DNA from 2 places in the Streptomyces sp. NPDC003035 genome. Region 2 is predicted to be linked to the other one. Evidence: riboswitches for the same ligand, from Rfam matches in the RefSeq annotation. Region 2 holds a riboswitch; the other holds the start of a gene.

Region 1 (10,991 bases), on a different contig from region 2:
CCGCCGCACTGCGCTCTCCGTCTCCGCCGCGCTCCTCGCCGCGGCCCCGCTGCTCACCGCCTGCGGCGGTGAGGCCCACCCAGGCGCGGCGGCGGTCGTCGGCGGCGAACGGATCGAGGTGTCCAGCCTCCAGGCACAGGTGCGCGACGTACGGACCGCGCAGCAGGCGTCGCCGCAGGCGGCGCAGCTGATCCAGGGGACCGGGGACCTCAGCCGTGAGAAGCTCAACGTGATGATCTTCGACAAGGTCGTGGACAAGGTCGCCGCGGACCACGGGATCACGGCCACCCGCGGGGAGATCCAGAAGGCGCGTGCCGAGTTCACCGAGCAGAGCGGCGGCGAGACCCAGCTCGCCGCGATGCTGCTCCAGCAGCAGGGCGTCGCCCCCGACCAGATCGACGTGGTCGTCCGCCGCACGGTCCTCATGAACAAGATCGCCGCGAAGCTCGGCGTCGCGAACACCCCCGAGGGACAGCAGAAGCTCACCGAGGTCTTCGCCGAGGCGTCCCGGGCGCTCGACATCGACGTGAACCCGCGCTTCGGCGCCTGGGACGACAAGAAGATCCAGCTGGGTACGTTCACCCCGTCCTGGCTGCGCCCGATCAGCCAGGACCCGGCGGCCGTGGAAGCGGGAGCGTAGCCCCACTAGCCCCACGTAAGGTCGAAGGGTGAACGCTGAAACACCCGTCGAACCCGGTCGCATCGTCCTGCTCACCGCCAGCCACCGCGTGGCGCCCGGACTGCTGTCCTGGCCCGCGTGGCAGGCGCTGCACGGCGCCGACCGGGTGCTGTGCGCCGACGAGCACCACCCCCAGCTGCCGTACCTCCGCGAGGCGGGCGTCGTCGTCGAGCACGCCCGCCCGGCCGCCCAGGACCTCGTCGACGCCTGCGCCGGGGGGCGGACCGTCGTGATCCTGCCCTCCGGCGAGGGCGACCAGGCCCTCACCGACGGACTCGCCCGGCTCGCCGGCTCCGGCCGCGTCGCGATGCCCGACCTGGAGCTGCTGCCCGGCTCGTACGACCTGCCGGGCGCCCGACTCCTCGACGTGGTGCAGGTCATGGACCGCATCCGCCGCGAGTGCCCGTGGTCCTCGCGGCAGACGCACAAGGGACTCGCCAAGTACGGCATCGAGGAGGCGTACGAACTCGTCGAGGCGATCGAGGACGGCGACCGCGACGAGCTGCGCGAGGAGCTCGGGGACGTCCTCCTCCAGGTCGTCTTCCACGCCCGGATCGCCGAGGAGGACGCGGAGGAGCCGTTCTCCGTCGACGATGTGGCCGGGACGATCGTCGAGAAGCTGATCCACCGCCACCCGCACGTCTTCGGCGACGCGACCGCGGAGACCCCGGAGGACGTCAAGGCGCACTGGCTGCGCACGAAGGCGATCGAGAAGCAGCGCGACTCGGTCACCGACGGGGTGCCGCTGGGGCAGCCCGGTCTCGCGCTCGCCGCGAAGCTGGCGGGCCGGGTGCGCACGGCGGGCCTGGACGTGCCGCTGCCGACGGGCGAGGGCGTCGGCTACGAACTGCTCGCCCTGGCGGCCCGGGCGGAGGCGTCCGGCATCGACCCGGAGGCAGCGCTGCGGGCGGCGGCCCGCACGTACCGGGACACGATCCGAGCGACGGAGGGCGTCGACGCGCGGCAGACGCCGTCCTGACGCCCACCTCAAGGCCGGCGCGGGGCCCTGGCCTCGGGGTCGTGCCAGTGCAGTTGCGGGGGGTCGATCAGCCATTCCGCCGTGCCGGTCGGGCGGGGGCCCGCCGTCGGGACGTGGTCGTGGTGGAGCCGGGCCGCGCCGAGGTGTTCCAGGACCGGGACGGTCTCGGCGAGGAAGCCGGGCGGGCCCGCGAGGTAGACGTCGTGGGAGGGCCAGTTGCCGTAGGCGTACAGCGCCTGGATCAGCCGCTCGGTCGCCTGGTCGCGCGGGTGCTGGGGCGCGGAGGTGATGTACGTGACGTTCAGCCCGGGTATGCGCTCCTTCAGGCGCGCGACGTCCTCCCGCCCGTACAGGTACTCCTTGGCCCGGGCGACGAGGAAGAGCCGGGCCTCGGTGCCCTCCGGCCCCTGCGCCACCTCTTCGAGGAGCGCCTTGACCGGCGCCCAGCCGGTCCCGGCGGCGATATAGGTACGAGGCACGTCCGGCGCGGTCCGTGAGGTCAGCGCGCCCCCGGGCGCGCTCAGCCGCAGCGGCTCGCCCGCACGCACGTCGTCGACCAGCGCGGTGCTCAGCGCGCCGCCGGGGATCCGGCTGACGTGCAGATCGACCGTCCCGTCCGGCCGGGTGGCGTTCGCCAGGGAGTACGTCCGCCACACCCGTGCCACGCGCAGGGAGCTGACGCCGGCGTACTGACCGGGCCGGTACGCGAAGGGCTGCCGCGGTCGCAGGGTCAGCACCGCCAGGTCCTCGCCGAGCCGCTCGTGGCGCGCCACCACGGCGTCCCACCAGGCCGGCTCCCCGTCCGCCGCGGCCTCCTCGGCGCCCCGGACCATCAGCTCGGCGACGTATCCGTACGCCTCGGTCCACGCCTTCTCCGCCTCCACGCTCCACGCGGCCCCTGCGGCGTGCGCGAACGCGGCGGTCAGGCTCGCTCCGACGGCGGCGTAGAGCGCGGGCGCGGCCATGAACTTGCGGTGGTCGCGGCCCAGATGGGCGAGGTACACCGGCAGTCCTGGGTCCTCCAGATGGTGCACGACATGGGTGAGGGCGGCGAAGAGCCGGTCGCGCTGGGGCCGCATGTCCTCGGGGAAGAGCTCACGGACGCCCGGGTTGTTCCAGAAGAGATGGGAGTAGAAGAAGGTGACGGCGTGTTCGGCCCGTCTCTCGACGACGGCGAACGTGCTTCTGAGCAACTGGGCATCCACCCGGGAGAATCTAGGCCACGCCTCTTCACCGGACGATCACATACGGGACCCCCGGCCACCGGGAAGCCGGCGCGGGGGCGACCTTGTACCGTCTCAGGGTGAGCACGCCCCCCGCCCCCGAGCTCTTCACCTGGGAGTTCGCGACCGATCCGTACCCGGCCTACGCCTGGCTGCGCGAGCACGCGCCCGTCCACCGGACGAAGCTGCCCAGCGGGGTCGACGCCTGGCTGGTGACGCGGTACGCCGACGCCCGGCAGGCCCTCGCCGACCAGCGTCTGTCGAAGAACCCGGCCCACCACGACGAGCCCTCGCACGCCAAGGGGAAGACCGGGATCCCCGGGGAGCGCAAGGCCGAGCTGATGACACATCTGCTCAACATCGACCCACCGGACCACACCCGGCTGCGGCGGCTGGTGTCCAAGGCGTTCACCCCGCGCCGGGTCGCCGAGTTCGCCCCGCGGGTCCAAGAGCTGACCGACCGGCTGATCGACTCCTTCGCGGAGACCGGGGAGGCCGACCTCATCCACGAGTTCGCCTTCCCGCTGCCCATCTACGCGATCTGCGACCTGCTCGGCGTCCCCCGCGAGGACCAGGACGACTTCCGGGACTGGGCCGGGATGATGATCCGCCACGGCGGCGGGCCGCGCGGCGGGGTGGCACGGTCGGTCAAGAAGATGCGCGGGTATCTCGCGGAGCTGATCCACCGCAAGCGGCTCGACCCGGGCGACGACCTGATCTCGGGGCTCATCAAGGCCTCGGACCACGGCGAGCACCTCACCGAGAACGAGGCGGCCGCCATGGCCTTCATCCTTCTCTTCGCGGGGTTCGAGACCACCGTCAACCTCATCGGCAACGGGGTGTACGCCCTGCTGCGCAACCCGGAGGAGCGCGCGCGTCTCGAGACCTCGCTCGCGGCGGGGGAGCGGGGCCTGCTGGAGACCGGGGTCGAGGAGCTGCTGCGCTACGACGGGCCGGTGGAGCTGGCGACCTGGCGGTACGCCAGGGAGCCGTTGACCATCGGCGGGCAGGCGATCCCTGCGGGTGACCCGGTCCTCGTCGTGCTCGCCGCCGCCGACCGCGACCCGGCGCGCTTCGACGAGCCGGACACCCTCGATCTGTCCCGGCGCGACAACCAGCACTTGGGGTACGGGCACGGCATCCACTACTGCATCGGTGCCCCGCTCGCCCGGCTGGAGGGCCAGATCGCGCTCGCCACGCTGCTGACCCGCCTGCCGGAGCTGCGACTTGCCGCCGATCCGGCCGATCTGCGGTGGCGCGGAGGCCTCATCATGCGGGGGTTGCGTACCCTTCCGGTGCGGTTCGACCGAGTTGTGAGCTGACGGCCCGTCAAGACTGTGACTTTTACGTGATCTCCGCTGCATCGACTTGTGACTGACGTTCGAATGCCGCTACGTTCACCGTCACCTCAGCAGTCACGCGAAAGGCACTCCGCATGCGCTCCGGGAACGGTCGACACCGCAGACCCCGCCAGGCCCCCGCCATCGTCGTCGCCGCAGGCGTCACGGGGTCGGCCCTCGCTCTGCCGCTGCTCGCCGCGGGCTCCGCCTCCGCCGCCGACGCCGCCACCTGGGACCGGGTCGCCGAGTGCGAGTCGGGCGGCCTGTGGAGCGCCCACTTCGGCAACGGGCTCTACGGCGGGCTGCAGTTCACGCAGGAGACCTGGGAGACGTACGGCGGCCTCGCGTACGCCACCAGTGCCGATCTCGCCAGCCGCGCCCAGCAGATCGCGGTGGCCGAGAAGGCGCTCGCCGCGGGCTCCATGCAGTGGGCCACCTGCGCCCCGATCGCCGGGTTGACGAACGACGGCGCCGCTCCCGGTGTCGACCCGGGTCCGGCGGTCGCTCCGCCGGAGTCCACGGCCCCCCTCCCGGAGTCGAACCTGACCGCGGGCCTTCCGGCCGCCCCCGCGGCCCCCGACGCCACCACTCCCGAGACGACCGCGCCCGCGACGCCGGCCCCGGACGCCCTCACGGAGGCGCCCGTCACGTCCGCCACGCCCACCGCACCCACCACGCCCTCCGTGCCGGTGGAGTCAGGCACCGGCAAGCACCGCGGTGACGCGGCCCCGGAGGAGACGGTCAATCCGGGCAGTATTGGCGAAACGGGACGTCACGCGTCACCGAGCACCTCGCCGGGCACCTCGCCGACTGACGCGCCGACAGGTGGGGTGACGCCGGGCGAGGATGCCAACAATGCGGACCTTGCGGACGGAACGGACTCCGGGGGCTCCGAGGACGTAGCGGACTCCAAGGACACTTCGGACGCATACACCGTCAAGCCGGGCGACAGTCTCACCGAGATTGCTCAGGAGAACGAACTCCCCGGCGGCTGGGGCGCCCTCTACGACGCCAACCGGTCGACGGTCGGCACCGATCCGGACCTGATCCTGCCTGGCCAGAGCCTCGATCTGACGATCGGTCTGCCCGGATCCAAGGGTTAGTTAGATTCTGTATGTCCAGTTCTGTGCAAGTGAGACATGGGTCTCTTTGTCGCAACTGGCGTATCACGTCCGCAAACTTTGCTTCCGTCACCTCTCACCTGCGTAAACACCCTTCGTCCCGGAGCACGTACGGGCGATTTTTCCCCAATGGACGTCTTTGAACTTCCGAGGGGTCTGTGTCTACGGTCATCACCGCTCGCCACCGCGGGCCCCGTCGACCGATACGCCGAATCCTGCCGTCGGCCGATGGGAACAGTCGTCGCGTCATGCGCCGAAGGCAGGAGCGGGGGACCCAAGGTAAGTGCCGCCCCCGGCCGTTGAGACAGACGGCCGACGGAGCGGCTTGGGGTGAAGCCGCGCGCTAGGTCGCGCGGCCGGGCAACTCACATGGCCCGAACCCGACAGCTCACCTCGTAGGCGTCGGTGAGGAGATTTCCCATGCTGTTTTCCGCCAAGGGCAAACACCGCCGTCCCTCCAAGGCCACCCGCGCCGTCGCCCTCGCCGGTGTCGCCGGTGTCGCCGTCGCCGCCCCGCTGATGACCGCCGGGTCCGCCTCGGCCGCCACCGCCTCCGAGTGGGACACCGTCGCCCAGTGCGAGTCCGGCGGCAACTGGTCCATCAACACCGGCAACGGCTACTACGGCGGCCTGCAGTTCTCCGCCTCCACGTGGGCCGCCTACGGTGGCACCGCGTACGCCGCCACCGCCGACCAGGCCTCGAAGTCGCAGCAGATCGCGATCGCCGAGAAGGTCCTCGCCGGTCAGGGCAAGGGTGCCTGGCCGAGCTGTGGCGTGGGCCTCTCCAGCGCCTCCCCGGACACCGGTGCCGTCGAGGCGCCTGCCCAGCAGGCCGCCCCGAAGCAGGAGCGTCAGGCCGAGCAGCCGACGACCCGCAGCGAGACGCGGACCGCCCCGAAGAAGGCCGAGTCCAAGAAGACCGTCACCACCCCGACCGGCAAGAAGGTCGAGAAGGGCGACGGCGAGTACAAGGTCGTCGCCGGCGACACGCTGAGCAAGATCGCCGCCGCCCACGACGTCAAGGGTGGCTGGGAGAAGCTCTTCCAGCTCAACAAGGACGTCGTCGACGACGCCGACCTGATCTACCCGGGCCAGCAGCTTCACCTGAAGTGAGCCCGGCGGTTCGCGTGAGTCCGGCGGCTCACGCGGTCCCTCCGACCCTCCCGCGGTGACCACCCCGGTCCGGCGCGCCCTTCCCCCGTGCGCGCCGGACCGGGGTTCCGCGTTTCCCGAGGGCTCCCCCTTCCCGAGGGCTCCGCCTTCCGGAGGTCCGCGTTACCGGAAGGTAGCTTCGGGGTCGTTCGCCCCGGGATGCATGCCCTTGGGTCCTTTTTCGTCCCAGCGGGCGGGCGCCCGGCTGGCCGGAGCCCCGGAGCCGGTTAGGCTCTTGTCGCAAGGCCGAAGCGACCCTGCACAAGTGTTCGTCACATCTAGCGTCACATCCCAGAAGGAGATGCTCGTGCCGTCCATCGACGTCGTCGTAGCCCGGGAAATCCTGGACTCCCGAGGCAACCCCACGGTCGAGGTCGAGGTCGGCCTCGACGACGGCAGCACCGGCCGTGCTGCCGTTCCGTCCGGTGCCTCCACCGGAGCGTTCGAGGCCATTGAGCTCCGTGACGGAGACAAGAGCCGCTACATGGGCAAGGGCGTGGAGAAGGCCGTCCTCGCCGTCATCGAGCAGATCGGCCCGGAGCTCGTCGGCTACGACGCCACCGAGCAGCGCCTGATCGACCAGGCCATGTTCGACCTGGACGCCACCGACAACAAGGCCTCGCTCGGCGCCAACGCCATCCTCGGCGTCTCCCTCGCCGTCGCGCACGCCGCCTCCGAGGCCTCCGACCTCCCGCTCTTCCGCTACCTGGGCGGCCCGAACGCGCACCTGCTGCCCGTTCCGATGATGAACATCCTGAACGGCGGCTCGCACGCCGACTCCAACGTGGACATCCAGGAGTTCATGATCGCGCCGATCGGCGCGGAGTCCTTCTCCGAGGCCCTGCGCTGGGGCACCGAGGTCTACCACACCCTCAAGTCCGTCCTGAAGACCAAGGGCCTGTCCACCGGTCTCGGCGACGAGGGCGGCTTCGCCCCGAACCTCGGCTCCAACCGCGAGGCGCTCGACCTCATCCTCGAGGCCATCAAGCAGGCCGGCTACGTCCCGGGCAAGGACATCGCGCTGGCGCTCGACGTCGCCGCGTCCGAGTTCTACAAGGACGGCTCGTACGAGTTCGAGGGCAAGACCCGCTCGGCCGCCGAGATGACCGACTACTACGCGGAGCTCGTCGACGCGTACCCGCTGGTCTCCATCGAGGACCCGCTGTTCGAGGACGACTGGGCCGGCTGGAAGGCCATCACCGACAAGCTCGGCGCCAAGGTGCAGCTGGTCGGTGACGACCTGTTCGTCACCAACCCGGAGCGCCTGGCCCGCGGCATCGAGGAGAACACCGCCAACGCCCTCCTGGTCAAGGTCAACCAGATCGGTTCGCTGACCGAGACCCTCGACGCCGTCGAGATGGCCCAGCGCAACGGCTTCAAGTGCATGATGTCCCACCGCTCCGGCGAGACCGAGGACGTCACCATCGCCGACCTGGCCGTCGCCACCAACTGCGGCCAGATCAAGACCGGCGCCCCGGCCCGCTCCGAGCGCGTCGCCAAGTACAACCAGCTCCTGCGCATCGAGGAGATCCTCGACGACGCCGCGGTCTACGCCGGCCGCAGCGCTTTCCCGCGGTTTCGCTCTGCGAACTGATAAGCACAGCAAGGGCTGACACCGGCTCACGGGCCGACAGCCCGTCGTACATACGTCCCCGCACGCGGTCCCGTACCGTGTGCGGGGACGTTCGTACGTAATGGGGAGGCGCGCACATGGCCCGGGACCGGTTCTCGACCGCGACCAGGATCAAGCTGCTCGGCGAGCAGACCGCCGCCCGTGTCTACCGCTCCCAGACCCGCCGTCAGGCCCGCCGCTCCCGCCTCACCGGCCGGGCGGCCTTCCTCGCCCTGGTCGTCTGCTCCCTGGTGGTGGCGCTCGCCTACCCCATGCGGCAGTACGTCTCCCAGCGTGGCGAGATCGCGGAGCAGCAGCGCCAGGCGGCCGAGGCCGCCGCCCGGGTCGAGGAGCTGCGCGACGAGAAGGCCCGTCTCCAGGACCCGGCCTACGTCCGCCGCCTCGCCCGCGAGCACCTGCACTACGTGATGCCCGGCGAGACCGGCTTCACCGTGAACGACCCCGAGGCCGAGCGCGCCCGCCGCGAGGAGCAGGGCGCGACCGACCGCCCCTGGTACTCCGACCTCTGGGACGGCGTCGACCACACCGACGCGCGCCGCTAGCCCGTCGACACGAGATGATGGGGCCCGGGCCTCCGGGGCTCCCGGCCATCGGGCCGCTGCCACCGGCCCACCGACCGACCACCGACGAGAAGACAAGACGCCGCATGGAAACGCCCCCTCCGCAGACCGCACGCACCGAGCCCACCGACGCGGACGTCGCCGCCTTCGAGGCGCAGCTCGGCCGACCGCCCCGGGGGCTGCGCGCCATCGCGCACCGTTGCCCGTGCGGCAACCCGGATGTCGTCGAGACCGCGCCGCGGCTCCCGGACGGCACCCCGTTCCCCACCACGTACTACCTGACCTGCCCCCGTGCGGCCTCCGCGATCGGCACGCTCGAGGCCAACGGGGTCATGAAGGAGATGCAGGCCCGGCTCGGCACCGACCCTGAGCTGGCCGCCGCCTACCGGGCCGCGCACGAGGACTACATCGCCCGCCGCGACGCCATCGAGGTCCTGGAGGGCTTCCCCAGCGCCGGCGGCATGCCGGACCGGGTCAAGTGCCTGCATGTCCTGGTCGGCCACTCGCTGGCCGCGGGTCCCGGCGTGAACCCGCTGGGCGACGAGGCCCTCGCGATGCTGCCGGAGTGGTGGGCCAAGGGCCCCTGCGTCGACCCCTGCGGGGAGAGGGAGGCCGCCGAATGACCCGGGTCGCGGGCATCGACTGCGGGACGAACTCCATCCGCCTCCTGGTCGCCGACGTCCACCCGGACACGGGTGAGCTGATCGAGCTGGACCGGCGGATGACGATCGTCCGGCTCGGGCAGGGCGTCGACAAGACCGGCCGGCTCGCGCCCGAGGCCCTGGAGCGGACCTTCGCGGCCTGTCGCGCGTACGCGGCCGTCATCAAGGAACTGGGCGCCGAGAAGGTGCGCTTCGTGGCCACCTCCGCCTCCCGCGACGCCGAGAACCGCGACGAGTTCGTCGCCGGGGTCCTGGACATCCTGGGCGTCGAGCCCGAGGTGATCTCCGGCGACCAGGAGGCCGAGTTCTCCTTCACCGGCGCCACGCTCGAACTGCACGGGGACGAGCGGTACCTGGTCGTCGACATCGGCGGCGGCTCGACGGAGTTCGTCGTCGGCAACCGGCACGTCGAGGCCGCCCGGTCCGTCGACATCGGCTGTGTACGGCTCACCGAGCGGCACGTCCGCAGCGACCCGCCGGCCGCTGCCGAGGTCGAGGCGATCCGCGCCGACATCCGGGCCGCGCTCGACGTGGCCGAGCGGACCGTCCCGATCGCCGAGGCCGACACCCTCGTCGGGCTCGCCGGCTCCGTGACCACGGTCGCCGCGATCGCGCTGGACCTGGAGGAGTACGACTCCGAGAAGATCCACCGCTCCCGGATCTCCTACGACCGCGTCGCCGAGGTGGTCGGCCGGCTGCTCGGCTCCACCCACGACGAGCGCGCGGCGATCCCCGTCATGCACCCGGGACGGGTCGACGTGATCATCGCCGGGGCGCTGGTCCTGCTCGAGATCATGGAGCGGACCGGGGCCCGCGAGGTCGTCGTCAGCGAGCACGACATCCTCGACGGAATCGCTCTGTCCGTGGCATAACGGGCACCCGGCGACGCGTCCGGAAACGACCCGTCGGGAAAGTTCGTGAAGTTCTTCACAAGGAAAAGAGCCCTGATGGGGGTCGCGGAGGGGCTTCAGAGCCTCCAACACCCCTGTCGGGGCTCTTTCGTAGGCGCGGAGCCGTCTTCGCTCGATGTTTCCATCGTGTGAACGCACCCTGTGGTTCAGCGTTAAGAACCGCTCTCCGGGCCAGTTCAGTAGGGGTGAACAACGTTCACCCCCGCACCCTGGTTCCTTTGCACGACCATGACGTGGGTCACGTGGGCGGCGGAGTGTAGCAGAACACCCCGAAGACCTTGTGAAGGGGCGCACGAGCGACCCCCCTCAGAGGGGTGGATACTCGATGCATGAGCACCACGGAGCGTCCCAGGATCCTCGTAGTAGGCGGTGGGTACGTAGGCCTGTACGCAGCTCGGCGCATCCTCAAGAAGATGCGCTTCGGCGAGGCGACCGTCACGGTCGTCGACCCGCGGTCGTACATGACGTACCAGCCCTTCCTCCCCGAAGCCGCCGCAGGCAGCATCTCGCCGCGTCACGTCGTCGTCCCGCTGCGACGCGTCGTGCGCGGAGCCGAGGTGCTCACCGGTCGCGTCACCACCATCGATCAGGACCGCAAGGTCGCCACGGTCGCGCCGCTCGTCGGCGAGGCCTACGAGCTGCCCTTCGACTACCTGGTCATCGCGATGGGCGCGGTCTCCCGTACCTTCCCGATCCCCGGCCTCGCCGAGCAGGGCATCGGCATGAAGGGC
Region 2 (10,991 bases):
GCCTCCACCGCCTCGGCCACGAGGGCCGGGTAGTAGCCGCTGCGCTCGATCGCCGCGCGCAGCCCCTGGGTCGTCGTACCGGTCTTCGCCATGGACTCCATCCTAATCCGTCGGAAGGTGCGCTCCTGGCCGCTTGCGCGGGGGGTCGTCAGTAGCTGGGAAGCCGGCGCGGACCGAGGTCCGTGCGCGGCGGGGGCGGAGCGAGCCGGACGGTGGCGCCGAGCACGGAGAGGCCGTGCGAGGCGACGACGACGGGCTCCAGGGCGATGGCGACCACCTCGGGATGGTCGTCGACGAGCCGGGAGACACGCAGGAGCAGTTCCTCCAGGGCCGGGGTGTCGACGGGGGCGGAGCCGCGCCACCCGAAGAGGAGCGGCGCGGTGCGGATCGACCGTACGAGCTCGGCGGCGTCCCGGTCGGTGGCCGGGACGAGCCGGTGGGACATGTCGCCGAGCAGCTCGGAGGGAGCTCCGGCGAGCCCGAAGGAGAGCACGGCGCCGACGGCCGGGTCGATGGCGGAGCGCACGACGGTGTCCACGCCGCGCGGCACCATGGCCTGGACGACGGGCTGGAGCTCGGCGGGCTTGCCGAGGGCCTCGGTCAGCTCCGCGTAGGCGGTCCGCAGTTGCTCCTCGGTGGCCAGATCGAGCCGTACGCCTCCGAGGTCGGGGCGGTGGCGCAGGTGGGGGGCTGTCGTCTTGAGGGCGACGGGGTAGCCGAGGCGGCCGGCGGCCAGGACGGCGGCGTCGGGGCTGGGCGCGGGCAGGGTGGGCAGCACGGTGATCCCGTACCGCCCCAGGAGCTCGCTCGCCGCGTCGATGTCGAGGGTCACGCCCCGGGCGTCGACGTCCTCGCCCAGCAACCGCTCGATCTGCGCGGCGGCCCCGCCCTCGTCGATGTCCTCGTACTCGGGCACCCGCCCCGGCTCGGCGGCCTGCCGCCGCCACTGCCCGTACCGCACGGCCTCGGCCAGCGCCCGCACGGCCCGCTCGGCGGCGGGATAGGCGGGAATGTTGCCACCACCGGACACGCCGACGGCGTCTTCCACGGCGGTCGGCGGCGTGGCGGGGCCGGACCTCTGCGGCGTGCCGTTCGACGGCCGGCCCCCTGCGGGCCCGGCAGCGGCCCCCTCACCGGCGCCCGGACCGGCGGTGCCGGCCGCCGCACCGGGCCGCTGGGCCGAGCCGGCCGGCGACGTCGCGGTCATGTCGGTCGAAGCGGGCCCGCCGCCACCGGCCGGGGCGAAGCCCGTGCCGGCGCCGGAACGCGGGTCGGCGCCGGAACGCGGGTCGGCGCCGGAACGCGGGCCGGAACCGGGGCCCGTGCCGGACGTCGGTTCGCCGACGGGTTCGGCGTCCCGTCGGTCGCTGAGGGGTGCCGGACCGGTGGCCGGCGTCGTACCGGTGCCGGGGCCCGTCCCGGCGGGTCCGCCCGTCGCGCCGGTGAGGCCCGGGCCGGTGGCCGGCGCCGTACCGGCAGATGCGCCCGCTGCCGCCCGCGCGGGCGGCCCGGGCGGGCCCGGGGTCGGGCGCGTGCTCGTCGCCGCCGCGAGGGCTTCGGCCAGGCCGCCCATCTCGACGTGGACGACGACCACCGGCTTCGCCGGGGTCGGCGCCGAGGCGACCGCGTCGCGGAGCGAAGTCGCGAGGACCTCGCCGTCGCCGGACTCGACCGCGCCGTTCTCGCCGACCCACGGGATCGCCGTCACCACGACCGCGTCACAGGCGTCGTCCCCGAGCGCCGCCGCCAGCGCGTCGCGGAAGTCCGCCGGACTCGCCCCCGTCGTCAGGTCGATCGGACGCAGCGGACGCAGCCCTTCCGTCAGACAGGCGTCGTACGTCAGCAGCCCGAGCGATTCGGAGTTGCCGAGGATCGCCACGCGGGGCCCGGCCGGCAGCGGCTGGCCCGCGAGGAGCAGACCCGCGTCGACGAGCTCGGTGACCGTGTCGACGCGGATGACGCCGGCCTGCCGGAGCAGCGCGGAGACGGTGGCGTGCGGAATGCGCGTGACAGGTACGCGGTGTCCCGGTGGCGCGCTCCCGCTGTGCCGGGCGCCCTTGACCACCACCACCGGCTTGACCGCCGCCGTCCGCCTGGCCAGCCGGGTGAACTTCCGGGGGTTACCGATCGACTCCAGGTACAGCAGGACGACATCGGTCGTGGGGTCGTCGTACCAGTGCTGGAGGAAGTCGTTGCCCGAGACGTCCGCCCGGTTGCCCGCGGAGATGAAGGAGGAGAGGCCGGCGCCTCGCCGGTGCAGTCCGGCGAGCAGCGCGATGCCGATCGCGCCGGACTGGGTGAAGAGCCCGAGCCGTCCGGGGGCCGGCATCTCCGGCGCGAGCGAGGCGTTCAGCCGGACGTCCGCCGAGGTGTTGATGATCCCGAAGGCGTTGGGACCGATGATCCGCATCCCGTACGAGCGGGCCTGCCGCACCAGTGCGCGCTGCCGTTCCCGCCCTTCGGGGCCGCTCTCCGCGTACCCGGCCGAGAGGACGACGAGACCCTGCACGCCGTGTTCGCCGCAGTCGGCGACCGCCTCCGGCACCCGCTCGGCGGGCACCGCCACGATCGCCAGGTCGACCGGTTCGCCGATGTCTCCGACGGAGCGGAAGGCCGGCACCCCGTCGAGCGTGGCGGTCCCCTCCCCGAGCGCGCGGTTCACGGCGTACGTACGACCGGTGAACCCGGAGCCCAGCAGGTTGCGCAGGACCGTCCGGCCGACTCCGCCCGGTGTGCGTCCGGCGCCGATGACGGCGACCGCGCCGGGGGCGAGCAGCCGTTGCACGGAGCGGGCCTCGGCGCGCTGCTCACGCGCGCGCTGGACGGCGAGGGAGCGGTCGGTGGGTTCCAGGTCGAGGTGGAGCCGCACGGAGCCGTCCTCGAAGCTGCGCTTCTGGGTGTACCCGGCGTCCGTGAACACCTTGATCATCTTGGTGTTGGCGGGCAGGACCTCCGCCGCGAAGCGCCTGATGTCCCGCTCCCTCGCCACCGCCGCGATGTGTTCGAGCAGTGCGGAGGCCACGCCGCGCCCCTGGTGGGCGTCCTGGACGAGGAAGGCGACCTCGGCCTCGTCGGCGGGGGCGCCGGCGGGCCGGCCCCGGTCGTCGATGCGGTCGTACCGCACCGTCGCGATGAACTCCCCGCCGACGGTCGCCGCGAGCCCGACCCGGTCCACGAAGTCGTGATGGGTGAAGCGGTGGACGTCCTTGGCGGAGAGCCGCGGGTAGGGCGCGAAGAAGCGGTAGTACTTCGACTCGTCCGAGACCTGTTCGTAGAAGCTGACGAGCCGGTCGGCGTCGTCGACGGTGATGGGCCTGATGCGCGCCGTGCCGCCGTCGCGGAGGACCACATCCGCCTCCCAGTGGGCGGGGTAGGCGTGTTCCGGTTGCTCCGGCCGTTCCGACGCGCTCTGCATGGGCCAAGCGTACGGCCGGGGTCCGACAGTGGCACCGGTCGTGTGGCGTCTGCGCGCCGGGCAGGGTAGGGAGGACCCATCAGCCCCTGCCGCAGGGGCCGCAGGTCGGCCACGAGCACCCCGCGACCCGTGAGAGACTGGTCTAGACAACCCGCTTGAGACTTGAAGGGCAACACCATGGCTGAGCGCCGCGTCAACGTCGGCTGGGCCGAGGGCCTGCACGCCCGCCCCGCCTCCATCTTCGTCCGTGCCGCCACGGCCTCCGGCGTCCCCGTGACGATCGCCAAGGCCGATGGCAACCCGGTGAACGCCGCGTCGATGCTCGCGGTGCTCGGTCTGGGCGCGCAGGGCGGCGAGGAGATCGTGCTCGCTTCGGACGCCGATGGCGCCGAGGCCGCTCTGGACCGTCTGGCGAAGCTGGTTGCCGAGGGACTCGACGAGCTTCCCGAGACCGTCTGACCGTCCGACCGAATTCCGGTTTCCGATGGAGCCGCGCACGCCGAAATGACGGCGGGCGCGGCTCCATTGTTTTCCCCACCGGTCCGGCTTGTCGTTCCCGCTGGAATTCAGAGCAGCACGAAGAAAGCCCGTCGAATTCCTATTCTTTGTATACGGCCCGCGTGTTAATTCCGGACGTTCACGGTGTTGACGACGTGTTGCGAAGCCCTCACACGCCCGCGCTCGACGCGCTTCAACCGGTGCTGCGCCAGGGAGCGCTCCGCGTGCAGCGCGGTCAGGGCGCGGGCCCGTTCCGCGTCGCCGCGCGCCACCGCGTCCACGATCGCCCCGTGCTCGGCCCACGCCTCGACGGGCTGGGCCGCCGGCTCGACCGCGTACATCCAGGCGATCTTGTGCCGGAGCTGGGTGAGCAGCGCCGTGAGCGCCGGGCTGCCGGAGGCCTGCGCCAGCGTCTCGTGGAACCAGCCGCCGAGCGAGCGCAGATCCTCGCCCTGCCCGCGCCTGGCCCTCTCCTGACCCAGCCTGACCAGGCCGCGCAGCACCTTGAGGTGCGCCTCGGTACGGCGCTGGGCGGCGCGGGCGGCACCGAGCGGCTCGAGCAGCGCCCGTACGTCCAGCAGGTCCGCCGCCTCCTGCTCGGTGGGCTCGGCGACATGGGCGCCCGCGTGGCGGCGGGTGATCACGAAGCCCTCGGACTCCAGGGTGCGCAGGGCCTCGCGGACCGGAACGCGGGAGACTCCGTAGCGGCGGGCCAGCTGTTCCTCGGTCAGCCGGCTGCCGCACGCGAAGACACCGGAGACGATGTCGTCCCGGATCGCCGTGCATACCGAGTGCGCGGGAATGCGCATGTTCGACCTCCGCTTTGATCCGCGCGAAACCGGTTCGCCGCGACTCTATTGCAGCAGAGCACTATTTCCGATGGGTCTCCGGGAAGCATGGATATCTTTTGGCCAGCAAAAAGCCCCGGCTCAGTACGAGCCGGGGCTTTTCTGACGTGCTGTGAGTCTGCGGTCAGACGTTCACGCCGCGGGCGCGCAGATACGCGACCGGGTTGATGTCGGAGCCGTACTCGGCGCTGGTGCGCGCCTCGAAGTGGAGGTGCGGGCCGGTCGAGTTGCCGGTCGAGCCGGAGAGGCCTATCTGCTGGCCCGGGGTGACCGACTGGCCGACCGAGACGCTGATGGCCGACAGGTGACCGTACTGGGTGTACGTGCCGTCGTTCATCCGGATGACGATGTTGTTGCCGTACGCGCCACCCCAGCCGGCCTCCACGACGGTGCCGGATCCGACGGAGACGACCCGGCTGCCGGAGGCGGCACGGAAGTCGACGCCGGAGTGGCTGCCGGAGGACCAGAGCGACCCACCGGCCTGGTAGCCGGTGGTCACGTACGAGCCGGCTATGGGGAGCTGGAAGGAGTTCAGGCGCTTGCGCTCGGCCTCACGGGCGGCGCGCTCCTTGGCCTCGCGGATCTCCTTGGCGCGGGCCTCGGCCTTGCGCTTCGCCTCGGCCTTGGCGCGGGCGGCGGCCTCGGCGCGCTCCCGGGCCTCGACGGCCTCGCGCTCCTGGGCGGCGGCCTGGGCGTCGATCGTGTCGGCGAGGTCGTCGACGGCGACGATCTGGGTCAGGCCGGTGTCCTCGGGAGAGGGGGCGTCCGCGTCGACGGCGAGCGCCGGGGAGGCGAGGGTGCCGATGACGCCGGTGGTGGCGAGTGTCGCGATGCCGGCGATGCCCGCGCTGCGGCGCGCCAGACGGCTCGGACCACGATGCTTCCCGGTGGCACGGGTGAACGCCATGTAGTGGCTGATCCTTTCCTTCCTTCTCGCCTACCGGGTTAGCTGACGGGTTCGGAGCAGGAAGGTCTCCTACGGGCTCCTCCGCACGGATGCGAAGGCGTCCGATTCACCCCAGGGACTTCATGGGTCCCCGGCTCCCCAGGCTCGCGCCTGACGGGGACTCGGCGATGACTGTCCGATGCCGCGGGCGCGGCGGATGCAACTGGCGAACAGCCGGACCGACGCTAAGCGGACCGTCTTTCAATCAGCAAACAGACACGGCTGTTTGTAAGACATGCCACAGGGCATACAGCCACCGTCTTCCGCAATACGGACATAGGGAAGGACCCCGACGTACCGTGACGTCGGGGTCCTCCTAGGGTGCTCGGTCGCCTCGATCAGCCGGTGACGACGGTCACTTCGCCGATGCCGAGGGCGCGCACCGGCTCCTCGATCTGCGCCGCGTCACCGACGAGCACGGTGACCAGACGGTCCACCGGGAAGGCGTTGACGACGGCCGCCGTCGCCTCCACCGTGCCGGTCTCGGCCAGGCGGGCGTACAACTGCGCCTGGAAATCGTCCGGAAGGTGCTGCTCGACCTGGTCGGCGAGCGTTCCGGCGACGGAGGCGGCCGTCTCGTACTTCAGCGGCGCCACGCCCACCAGGTTCTGCACGGCCACATCGCGCTCGGCGTCCGTCAGACCCTCCGCGGCGAGGGTGCGCAGCACCTTCCACAGGTCGTCAAGTGCCGGGCCGGTGTTGGGGGTGTCGACCGACCCGCTGATGGCGAGCATCGAGGCGCCGTTGCCCCGGCCGTCGGAGCGCAGCACCTGGCCGAAGGCCCGCACGCCGTACGTGTAGCCCTTCTCCTCCCGCAGGACGCGGTCCAGACGGGAGGTGAGGGTGCCGCCGAGGCAGTACGTGCCGAGGACCTGGGCCGGCCAGACGCGGTCGTGCCGGTCGGCGCCCACGCGCCCGATGAGCAGCTGGGTCTGGACGGCGCCCGGCCGGTCCACGATCACCACGCGGCCGGTGTCGTCGGCCGTGATCGGCGGAACGGGACGCGGCTCGGCGGCGTTCCCCGTCCACGCGCCCAGCGTCTCGGCGAGGACCTTGTCCAGGTCCACGTCGGTCAGGTCGCCGACGACCACGGCGGTGGCCGTGGAGGGCCGCACATACGCCTCGTAGAAGGCGCGCACGGCGGCGGCGTCGATCGCCGCCACCGTCTCCTCGGTGCCCTGGCGCGGCCGGGACATGCGCGAGGCGGCCGGGAACAGCTCCTTGGAGAGCTGCTTGGCCGCCCGGCGGGCGGGGTTGGCCGTCTCGTGCGGGATCTCGTCGAGCCGGTTGCGCACCAGGCGCTCGACCTCGGTGTCGAGGAAGGCCGGCGCGATCAGCGCCTCGGAGAGCAGGCCGAGCGCCTTGGGCAGCCGGGAGACGGGGACCTCCAGGGAGACCCGTACGCCCGGGTGGTCGGCGTGCGCGTCGAGCGTGGCGCCGCAGCGCTCCAGCTCGGCCGCGAACTCCTCGGCGGAGTGCTTGTCCGTACCCTCGGAGAGGGCACGGGCCATGATCGTGGCCACGCCGTCCAGGCCCTCGGGCTCGGCGTCCAGCGGGGCGTCGAGGAAGACCTCGACGGCCACCACCTGCTGGCCGGGACGGTGGCAGTGCAGCACCGTCAGGCCGTTGTCCAGCGCTCCGCGGTCCGGGGCCGGGAAGGCCCAGGGCTTCGCGGTGCCCGGGTCCGGCTGCGGGTGGAACGTCATGCTCGTCAAAGACGCGGCAGCGTCGGTCACTGGTCCGCTCCCTCTTCCTCGTCGCTGTCGCTCTGTTCGGTACCGATCGGCTCGTAGACGAGCACCGCGCGGTTGTCCGGGCGCAGCCGGGCCTTGGCGACCGCCTGCACCTCCTCGGCGGTGACGTCCAGGACCCGGTGCACGGCGGTGAGGGCGAGCTGCGGGTCACCGAACAGGACCGCGAAGCGGCACAGTTCGTCGGCGCGGCCCGCGACCGTGCCGAGCCGGTCCAGCCACTCGCGCTCCAACTGGGCCTGGGCGCGCTCCATCTCCTCGGGCGTCGGCCCTTCGGCGGCGAACCGGGCCAGCTCCTCGTCGACGGCGGCCTCGATCCGGGGCACCTCGACCCCGCCGGACGTCTTGACGTCCAGCCAGCCGAGCGAGGGCGCGCCGGCCAGGCGCAGCAGCCCGAAGCCGGCGGCCACCGCCGTGCGGTCGCGGCGGACCAGGCGGTTGTGCAGCCGCGAGGACTCGCCGCCGCCGAGGACGGTCAGGGCCAGGTCGGCGGCGTCGCACTCGCGCGTGCCGTCGTGCGGGAGCCGGTAGGCGGCCATCAGCGCGCGGGCCGGGACCTCCTCCTCGACGACCTCGCGCAGCTGCTCCCCGATGGTGTCGGGCAGCGTGCCGTCGCGCGGCGGCAGCTTGCCGTCGTGGGACGGGATGGAGCCGAAGTACTTCTCGATCCAGGCCAGCGTCTGCTGGGGATCGATGTCGCCGACGACCGACAGCACCGCGTTGTTCGGCGCGTAGTACGTCCGGAAGAAGGACCGCGCGTCCTCGAGGGTGGCCGCGTCCAGGTCGGCCATGGAGCCGATCGGCGTGTGGTGGTACGGGTGGCCCTCGGGGTACGCGAGGGCGGTCAGCTTCTCGAAGGCGGTGCCGTACGGCACGTTGTCGTACCGCTGACGGCGCTCGTTCTTCACGACGTCCCGCTGGTTCTCCATGGACTCGTCGTCCAGGGCCGCGAGCAGCGAGCCCATGCGGTCCGCCTCCAGCCAGAGCGCGAGCTCCAGCTGGTGGGTGGGCATGGTCTCGAAGTAGTTGGTGCGCTCGAAGCTCGTCGTGCCGTTGAGCGAGCCACCCGCGCCCTGCACCAGCTCGAAGTGGCCGTTGCCGTGGACCTGCTTCGAGCCCTGGAACATGAGGTGCTCGAAGAGGTGGGCAAGGCCGGTGCGGCCCTCGACCTCGTGGCGCGAGCCGACGTCGTACCAGAGGCAGACCGCGGCGACCGGGGTCAGGTGGTCCTCGGAGAGCACCACCCGCAGGCCGTTGGCCAGCCGGTGCTCGGTCGCTGTCAGGCCGCCGGAGCCGGCCTCTGCCGTGGCCGTGTGACCCATGGGCATGTACGTCCCTTCGATCGCGATATGGAAAAGTCCTGCCACCCTATGCAAGCGCACTGACACCTGGCGAAGTTCCCGCTGGTTCCCCACGTCCCTCTTCCGGGTCGCGCGGACGTCGCGTACGGCTGACGCGGGGCTCACCGACGGCTGACACAGGGCTCGTGCACGGCAGTCGCGGGGCTCCCGCACGGCTCCCACACGGCTCCCCGGACGGCTGGGGACCGGGTCGCGGTCGGCGTTGTCGGTGGGACGGTCCACAATGGTCCGCGTCAGATCAACCTTGTTGGTGAAGGAGCCGCAGCCGCGATGGCCCGCCGCAGCACGAAGACACCGCCGCCGGACGACGCGTTCGAGGAGCGAATCCTCGACATCGACGTCGTCGACGAGATGCAGGGCTCCTTCCTCGAGTACGCGTACTCGGTGATCTACTCCCGCGCGCTGCCGGACGCCCGCGACGGCATGAAGCCGGTGCAGCGCCGCATCGTCTACCAGATGAACGAGATGGGCCTGCGCCCCGACCGCGGCTACGTGAAGTGCGCGCGTGTCGTCGGCGAGGTCATGGGCAAGCTGCACCCGCACGGCGACGCGTCGATCTACGACGCGATGGTGCGTATGGCGCAGCCCTTCTCCATGCGGCTCCCCCTCGTGGACGGCCACGGCAACTTCGGCTCGCTGGGCAACGACGACCCGCCGGCCGCCATGCGGTACACCGAGTCCAAGATGGCCGCCGCCGCGCTGATGATGACGGAGTCGATCGACGAGGACACCGTCGACTTCTCGCCGAACTACGACGGCCAGGAGCAGGAGCCCGTCGCGCTCCCCGCGGCGTACCCGAACCTGCTGGTCAACGGCGCGTCCGGCATCGCCGTCGGCATGGCCACGAACATGCCGCCGCACAACCTGGGCGAGGTGATCGCGGCCGCCCGGCACCTGATCCGGCACCCGAACGCGGACCTCGAGGCGCTGATGCGCTTCGTGCCCGGCCCCGACCTGCCGACGGGCGGCCGGATCGTCGGCCTGTCCGGCATCAAGGACGCGTACGAGAGCGGCCGCGGCACGTTCAAGATCCGCGCCACGGCGACGGTGGAGACCGTCACGGCCCGCCGCAAGGGCATCGTCGTCACCGAGCTGCCCTTCACGGTCGGCCCGGAGAAGGTCATCGCCAAGATCAAGGATCTGGTCGGCTCCAAGAAGCTGCAGGGCATCGCGGACGTCAAGGACCTCACCGACCGCAGCCACGGTCTGCGCCTGGTCATCGAGGTCAAGAACGGCTTCGTGCCGGAGGCGGTCCTGGAGCAGCTCTACAAGCTGACGCCGATGGAGGAGTCCTTCGGCATCAACAACGTGGCGCTGGTCGACGGCCAGCCGCTCACGCTGGGCCTGAAGGAGCTCCTGGAGGTCTATCTCGACCACCGCTTCGACGTGGTGCGCCGCCGCAGCGAGTTCCGCCGCACGAAGAAGCGCGACCGGCTGCACCTGGTGGACGGCCTGCTCATCGCCCTCCTCGACATCGACGAGGTCATCCGCCTGATCCGCTCCAGCGAGAACTCGGCGCAGGCGCGCGAGCGGCTGATGGGGCGCTTCTCGCTCAGCGAGACGCAGACGATCTACATCCTGGACACCCCGCTGCGCCGGCTCACCAAGTTCGACCGGATCGAGCTGGAGACCGAGCGCGACCGGCTCAACGGCGAGATCGACGAGCTGACGGGGATCCTGGAGTCCGACAACGAGCTGCGCAAGCTGGTCTCGGCCGAACTGGCCTCGGTGGCGAAGAAGTTCGGTACCGACCGGCGCACGGTGCTGCTGGAGTCGGCGGGTGCGCCCGTCACCGCCGTCTCCCTGGAGGTCGCGGACGACCCGTGCCGCGTGCTGCTCTCCTCGACCGGCCTGCTGGCCCGCACGGCCACGGCGGAGCTCCCGTCCGACGAGGACGGCGGCCGGCGCGCCAAGCACGACGTGATCGTCTCGGCGGTCCCGGCCACCCAGCGCGGCGACATCGGCGTGGTGACCTCGGCCGGACGACTGCTGCGGCTCGCGGTCATCGACCTTCCGCAGCTGCCGGACACCGCCGCCGCCCCGAACCTGGCGGGCGGGGCGCCGCTGGCGGAGTTCCTCACGCTGGAGAACGACGAGTCGGTGGTCTGTCTGACCACGCTCGACGAGTCCTCGCCGGGCCTGGCGCTCGGCACCCGGCAGGGTGTGGTGAAG

What was found. Region 2 has a riboswitch for cyclic di-AMP ahead of ACFYV5_RS00485 (M23 family metallopeptidase). Riboswitches for the same ligand answer to the same signal wherever they lie in the genome.
Positions count from the first base shown of each region.
Region 1: another riboswitch for cyclic di-AMP. It lies ahead of ACFYV5_RS27300 (transglycosylase family protein); the one in region 2 lies ahead of ACFYV5_RS00485 (M23 family metallopeptidase).

Region 1 is NZ_JBIAPJ010000009.1:87,061-98,051, reverse strand. Features, by position in the region: gene ACFYV5_RS27325 (SurA N-terminal domain-containing protein) at 1-640, shown strand, start outside; gene ACFYV5_RS27320 (nucleoside triphosphate pyrophosphohydrolase) at 669-1,658, shown strand; gene ACFYV5_RS27315 (globin domain-containing protein) at 1,667-2,851, opposite strand; gene ACFYV5_RS27310 (cytochrome P450) at 2,962-4,203, shown strand; gene ACFYV5_RS27305 (transglycosylase family protein) at 4,317-5,324, shown strand; cyclic di-AMP (ydaO/yuaA leader) riboswitch at 5,584-5,759, shown strand; gene ACFYV5_RS27300 (transglycosylase family protein) at 5,763-6,455, shown strand; gene eno (phosphopyruvate hydratase) at 6,802-8,088, shown strand; gene ACFYV5_RS27290 (septum formation initiator family protein) at 8,205-8,669, shown strand; gene ACFYV5_RS27285 (DUF501 domain-containing protein) at 8,774-9,310, shown strand; gene ACFYV5_RS27280 (exopolyphosphatase) at 9,307-10,221, shown strand; gene ACFYV5_RS27275 (NAD(P)/FAD-dependent oxidoreductase) at 10,590-10,991, shown strand, end outside.
Region 2 is NZ_JBIAPJ010000001.1:111,957-122,947, reverse strand. Features, by position in the region: gene ACFYV5_RS00505 (DUF5998 family protein) at 1-92, opposite strand, end outside; gene ACFYV5_RS00500 (GNAT family N-acetyltransferase) at 149-3,415, opposite strand; gene ACFYV5_RS00495 (HPr family phosphocarrier protein) at 3,593-3,874, shown strand; gene ACFYV5_RS00490 (GntR family transcriptional regulator) at 4,039-4,722, opposite strand; gene ACFYV5_RS00485 (M23 family metallopeptidase) at 4,886-5,668, opposite strand; cyclic di-AMP (ydaO/yuaA leader) riboswitch at 5,681-5,845, opposite strand; gene ACFYV5_RS00480 (M16 family metallopeptidase) at 6,046-7,413, opposite strand; gene ACFYV5_RS00475 (pitrilysin family protein) at 7,440-8,786, opposite strand; gene ACFYV5_RS00470 (DNA topoisomerase (ATP-hydrolyzing) subunit A) at 9,090-10,991, shown strand, end outside.